2 regions of the Paenibacillus sp. P32E genome follow, and region 1 is predicted to be linked to the other one. Evidence: riboswitches for the same ligand, from Rfam matches in the RefSeq annotation. Region 1 holds a riboswitch; the other holds the start of a gene.

Region 1 (3,416 bases):
TGCTGTCGTGAGAGAGAGCTACCCTAACGAAGCGATGGTATCAGCCTACCGGATTCTGGGGGAAGGCCAGCTGTCCTTAACCAAATTCCTGCTGCTGACTGATGAGCCGGTCGAGCTGACCGATTTCCCGAGACTGCTGGAGAACGTACTGGAGCGCTTCAATCCCGCCTCGGATCTTATGGTATACAGCAATGTCTCCCAGCATGAGCAAGGGCATCCGGTGAATCCATTGAACAATAGCAGCAAGGCTATAATGGTAGGAGTGGGAAGTCCAGTACGTGAGCTTCCTTATGCATACACAGAAGGACTAATTTCAGGTGTCTCACAGGCAATTCCTTACTGCCGGGGATGTTTAGCCGTTTCCGGTGCATCCTATGAAGAAGATCCTGAACTTGCGTCCCGGCTAGTCGCTGTTCTGCGAGCCCAGGAAACGGCCTGGCCGCTCGTGATAGTGGTGGATAACGCCGCAGATACAGTACGGACTCAAACCTCTTTTCTGTGGACGGTGTTCACAAGGTTCGATCCGGCCAGTGATATATACGCCGAATGTGAGATCAAACGCCATCATATCGGCTATAAGCTGCCCCTTGTGATCGATGCCAGAATGAAACGGGAGTATCCGGAGGAGCTGATTCCGCGCGAGGATATTGTTCAGCGGGTTGACCGCAACTGGAAAAGCTATTTCCCACACTGAGGAGGTTACAGGATGCTGCGGATATTACTCGGAGAGCCGCCCCGTGAGAACAGCGGTGTGCTGGCTGAAGCGATGGACAATATGGCCAGGCTCGCATCCATGCTGCGCAAGGACATGAACCTGCATGAAGACCGTAACCACGAATACCGCAAGCTTGAAATCTGGACGCGCGGTCTAATCTCTTCACTGGACGAGCTGGAGCAAAGCTGGTTCGCGGCTGCCTTTTTCCGCAAATCCGTTGTAGCGGGTTACATGGATGATATGTCCCCTATGGAGCAGGGTGAATATGCGAGATATGTTTATTTTTATAAAGATGGCTTCATTCGTGTGTTTTCACTGCTCGACAAGCTGGGTACGGTGCTCAACAGTCTGTACGATCTGAACACCAGCAAGGTCAAAGCCCATTTCTCCTATTTTACAGTGCTTCGCCAGTTTCATTTACTTAAGCAGCATACAGAACTGGCTAATGAACTGGAGGAAATTAAGCATTCCTACCGGGAGCCGCTGGAGAATCTGCGCAAGCGCCGTAACGCCGAGATCCATTACATGAATGCTGAAATGCAGGATGATCTGTGGCAGCGGCATCAGGGACTTCATGACAGAATTCATTTGGAGGATCTGGATAGCCATCTTGAGGATTTGAAGCAGAGCCTTGAAATGGCATGTAAGACCTTGGCAGCAGCATTCAAATACAGCAATGAGCAGTGGCATAAGAGTAAAATCGCCGCCAATCTAAAGCCCGGGCCTTCTTCCTCAGTAAAAAGTTCCCTTTGACAAAAAAACTTAAACTTACTATACTTGAGCTTACATTAGCAGCTTACATGTTGCGGGAACTAATTTCATAATAAACTCTTATCGAGAGCGGCGGAGGGATAGGCCCGATGAAGCCCGGCAACCGATTTGTAGGTGAAGCGATACTCGTCGCTCTCTTCAAATGTCATGGTGCTAATTCCTACAATGCCGCTTGGTTTGCGGTCGTTGGCAGATGAGAAGGCATGGTTAATACAATCACAGGGCCTCTTTCGATCTGCAAATGATCGTAAGAGGTCTTTTTGGTTTTCATATGGGTTACTTGGGGAGGACAAATGGTTTGATAGAGCTGAAAGGTTTGACCAAGGTATACGGAAAAGGCAGCAAAGCTGCAACGGCGCTCTCCGGACTGAACCTGTCGATTCAAAAAGGGGAGATTTTTGGAGTCATCGGCCACTCGGGTGCCGGTAAAAGTACATTGATCCGCTGCATCAACCTGCTGGAGCGCCCGACGGAAGGCGAAGTATGGGTGGACGGAGTGGAATTGACCTCACTCAGTCAAGGACAGCTTCAGGAACGGCGCCGCAAGATCGGTATGATCTTTCAGCATTTTAATCTGCTGTCTTCCGCGACGGTGTACGATAACATTGCATTTCCGCTGCGGCTGTCGGGAACACCCAAGGCACAGATTGAACAGAAGGTTCTGGGTCTGCTGTCGCTCGTAGGTCTTGAAGAGCACAGCCGTAAATACCCGGCCCAGCTATCGGGAGGGCAAAAGCAGCGGGTTGGCGTCGCGAGGGCCCTAGCCAGTGACCCCGATGTGCTGCTATGCGATGAAGCTACCTCGGCACTGGACCCTCAGACGACCGATTCAATCCTGCGGCTGCTGCTGGACATCAACCGGAAGTTTCATCTGACCATCTTGCTGATTACCCATGAAATGCATGTCATTCAGAGTATTTGCGATCGGGTTGCAGTGATACATGGCGGGGGAATAGTCGAGCAAGGCGAGGTAGCCACGGTATTCCTGAAGCCGCAGCATGAAGTGACGAAGGATTTTATCCGCAGTGAACACCAGCATGAAGGTCCGCTTCGTGTAGCGCTGGATGCAGTACATGGACAGTACAGCACATCCGTCAAAATCACATTCCTTGGACAAAAGACCTATGAATCCACGCTCTCCCATGTGGTCCGGAGAACGGGTGTGGACTTTGCCATTCTTCAGGGAACGATATCAACGATCAAGGATGTACCATACGGCCAGCTCCTGGTTCGCTTTGAAGGCAGCTTGGAAGCGGTTGAGGCAACTCTTGCCGAACTGACAGCGCAAGGTCTTGATGTGGAGGTGTTCGGCTAATGGGGAATTTGAATTTTAACGAAATTAACTGGGAAGAAATGCTGGATGCGGGCATAGCTACACTACGAATGTTGGCTTATTCCGGAATTTTCACAATTATTCTTGGTTTACCACTCGGAATTGTGTTATATTTATGGGGAAGATCAAATAACTATATTATCAGGTTGGTTTACTCGGTATTATCTTTCGTGGTGAATATCCTGCGTTCCGTGCCTTTCATTATCCTGATGGTCGCCTTGATTCCTTTGAGCAAAAGCATCATGGGAACTTCAATCGGTGTTCTGGGAACCATTCCGGCGCTGGTAATCGGTGCTGCTCCGTTTTTCGCCCGGCTGGTGGAAACGGCTCTACGCGAGGTGGACCGGGGCGTGATCGAAGCGGCGCAAGGGATGGGGGCTACTACCGGACAAATCGTCTGGCGCGTGCTTTTGCCGGAAGCCCGTCCAGGTCTGCTAGCCGGAGTGACCATTACCATTGTTACATTAGTTTCATACACAGCGATGTCGGGGATGATCGGCGGCGGAGGTCTGGGTGACCTGGCTATCCGATACGGCTATTACCGCTATGAGAAGGAAGTCATGATAATCTCGGTAGCGCTAATGGTGATTCTCGTGC
Region 2 (3,416 bases), on a different contig from region 1:
TACCGGGTATGGATTTCAGGAATATTATCAAAGTTCATCCCGTAGATCCCGGTGATGACCGTCAGCGGCATGAATATAGTGGTAATGGCGGTGAAGACTCTCATGATCTCATTGGCACGGTTGGCGATACTGGATTGGTAAGCTTCACGTAAGTTCCCCATGAGATCGCGGTACGTTTCAAAGGTTTCAGAGATCTTGACCGCATTTTCATAAATATCGCTAAAATACTTCTGCAGCTGATCATCGATCAGGCGGAGGTCTTTTTTGTTAAGTGTGTTGATAACTTCCTTCTGTGGTCCCAGCATTTTCTTCAACCAGAGAATTTCACTCCGCAGACCGATGATCTCGCTCAAATGCGATTTCTTGGTGTGCATCAGGATATCCTCTTCGAGTTTCTCAATCCGCGCTTCAATCCGGTCACCGACGGAGAAAAAGTTGTCTACGACAAGGTCGATCAGCAGATAGAGGAACCGGTCCGGCTCGCTGACTTCCTGCTCCCACAGAACGGGCTTCAGCACGCGCAGCTCGTGAATCTTTTGCTTGGTCACGGTAATAATGAAATGTCTGCCCAGAAACACGTTGAGTGCACGGAGGAAAATCTCCTCATCATCAAAACGGATGCTGTTAACTACAATAAAATAATGGCTTTCGTAAATTTCAAGCTTCGGGCGCTGATCCTCTTCACTGAGGCAGTCCTCCACGGCTAAATCATGCAGATTATACAAAGGCTGAAGCAGCTCCAGATCCTCAACATCCGCATCAATCCAATAAAATCCCTCTGCGGGGACAGTCAATGTTTCTTCAATGTCATCCACAGGGGTAAAAACTCCTGCGTTTACCAACCGGATTTTCATCTGATTCCACTCCTCTTGACCCTAGTCTTCTCCAGGGTCTGTGCTAATATAGGCACAGGGAAAAATCAGCTTGGCCGGAGGTACGGTCAATCCATGAGGCCAAATGACAGTTCGAGGGCATGAAGAAGAAATGCTCCCGCCGCCGGCAAGCTGATGTTAATCCTGTGTGGTTGCTCTTTCTGGACGCTTAACTGCGAACTCGGGTCGCCTTCCATTCTTCTCTCACCTCTTCTTTTCGTCAGGTAGGGCCTTTGAAACCCTTGTCTAGTATAACCTCCGGGTATAGGTCTTTCAAGCTAAATTCTTGAGGCTGTAAAGGACCCATTAGCATTGTATGGACTTGACGAAAAGGAGGTTCATGATTTAAAGTGAATTTTAAGAAAAGCATTTAACGTTATGTGACTTTTTCTCAATTGAATACAGCTAAATCTTATCAAGAGCAGGTGGAGGGACTAGCCCGATGAAACCCGGCAACCGGCGTGTGAACGCACGGTGCTAATTCTTGCGGAAGCTTTTGCAGGTAAGCCTTTCAGGCTGCTTGGCACAAGTTCTCTGGCAGATGAGAGAGGCGCATATGACTAACAGATATATGACCTTTCTCGCCCGAGAAAGGTCTTTTTTATATTCAGCTCAATGAAGGAGTGGAAACTGATATGCCAATTAAAATTCCCGACAGTCTGCCGGCGAAAGAAGTTTTGTCCGGAGAAAACATTTTTGTAATGGATGAAAGCCAGGCCTTCCACCAGGACATCCGCCCGCTGCGAATCGCCATTCTGAATTTGATGCCTACCAAGGAAACCACAGAGACACAGCTGCTGCGTCTGGTCGGGAATTCACCGCTTCAGGTAGATGTTGTGCTGCTGCACCCGAGCTCCCATACCTCGAAGAACACTTCGGCAGAACATTTGAAGAGTTTTTACAAAACCTTTGATGAGATCAGTGACCGCCGCTTTGACGGGCTGATTGTAACCGGCGCTCCGGTGGAGCAGCTGGAGTTCGAAGACGTGAACTACTGGGAAGAGCTAAAGGTTATATTTGAATGGAGCAAGCACAATGTGACCTCGACCATGCATATCTGTTGGGCGGCACAAGCCGGGCTGTATCATCACTTCGGCGTACGCAAGGTTGATCTGGACGAGAAATGTTTTGGCGTTTTTCCGCACACCGTGAGCCATACTAACGTGAAGCTGCTTCGCGGCTTTGATGAGGTGTTCCATGTTCCGCATTCCCGGCACACGGATATCTCGCGTGAAGATATTCTTGCGAATCCCGAGCTGCAGATTCTTGCCGAATCCGAGGAAGCTGGAGTGTATCTGGTTTCAACGCTTGACGGAAAACAAATTTTTGTGACCGGACATTCTGAATATGATCCATTTTCGTTAAAATGGGAGTATGACCGGGATATTGCCAAAGGGATGGACATTGCCATTCCGAAGCACTACTATCCGCAGGATGACCCGCAGCGCACACCGCCGGCTGTCTGGCGTGCCCATGCCAACTTATTATTCGCTAATTGGCTCAATTACTATGTATACCAGGAGACCCCTTACGATATAGACCAGGCTGATTATTTAGTATTCTAAAAATATAGGATTCTATATATTTCACTTTATCGATTATCCTTCTATTTCTCACTGAAATGGTACCATCCTTTGAAGGACGGCGAAGCCATTTCTGCTTGATATATAGAAGAGATTTGCGCATACATCACACTTAGGAGGCAGCAGCAATGGATGAGAAACTGAGGATTGAGAGCAGATTGGCACAGATAGGTTCACTGGAGGACCCGGCTACAGGAGCGGTTAATTATCCGATTTACAACGCGACGGCATTCCGTCACCCCAGACTCGGGCAGAGCACGGGGTTTGATTATATCCGTACCAAGAATCCTACCCGCTCGGTGCTGGAAGAAGCTGCGGCACAGCTGGAATCGGGCGACGCGGCTTTTGCCTGCAGCTCTGGAATGGGGGCGTTGACGACAGTGTTTGCCTTGTTTGGACAGGGTGACCATCTGGTGGTTTCGCTGGACCTGTATGGCGGAACCTACCGTCTGCTTGAACGGATTCTCTCCAAATACGGCATCAGCGCTTCCTATGTGGATACGAATGATCTGGACGGGCTGGAGGCTTCACGGCTTCCGAATACCAAGGCTGTATTTATTGAAACGCCTACCAATCCGCTGATGATGATTACGGATATCGAAGCGGTCTGTACATGGTCACGCCGTCATGGGCTGCTCACCATTGTCGATAATACGCTGTTGACGCCCTTTTTCCAGCGGCCGCTGGAGCTGGGAGCGGATATCATCGTTCATAGCGCAACCAAATATTTGGGGGGGCATAACGATGTCCTCGCCGGACTGATTGTAACCAAAGGCACCGAGCTTTCTGCAGAAATGGCAATTCTTCATAATTCACTGGGGGCAGTGCTTGCGCCGAACGACAGCTATCAGCTAATGAAGGGGATGAAGACACTTGCTCTGCGCATGGAGCGGCATGAGAGCAATGCCCTGGCGATGGCCCGCTATTTACTCGAGCATCCAGCCATCGCTGAGGTGTTCCA

The links. Region 1 has a riboswitch for S-adenosylmethionine ahead of A3848_RS04905 (methionine ABC transporter ATP-binding protein). Riboswitches for the same ligand answer to the same signal wherever they lie in the genome.
Region 2: it holds a riboswitch for S-adenosylmethionine, as region 1 does, so the genes downstream of both, metA (homoserine O-acetyltransferase MetA) here and A3848_RS04905 (methionine ABC transporter ATP-binding protein) in region 1, are expected to answer to the same signal.

What each region holds. Positions count from the first base shown of each region.
Region 1 covers NZ_LVYY01000003.1:209,354-212,769, forward strand. Annotated here, with positions in the region: gene A3848_RS04895 (UbiD family decarboxylase) at 1-694, shown strand, start outside; gene A3848_RS04900 (Cthe_2314 family HEPN domain-containing protein) at 707-1,468, shown strand; SAM riboswitch class I at 1,544-1,686, shown strand; gene A3848_RS04905 (methionine ABC transporter ATP-binding protein) at 1,785-2,801, shown strand; gene A3848_RS04910 (methionine ABC transporter permease) at 2,801-3,416, shown strand, end outside.
Region 2 covers NZ_LVYY01000008.1:74,759-78,174, reverse strand. Annotated here, with positions in the region: gene corA (magnesium/cobalt transporter CorA) at 1-854, opposite strand, end outside; SAM riboswitch class I at 1,282-1,420, shown strand; gene metA (homoserine O-acetyltransferase MetA) at 1,508-2,437, shown strand; gene A3848_RS09090 (aminotransferase class I/II-fold pyridoxal phosphate-dependent enzyme) at 2,584-3,416, shown strand, end outside.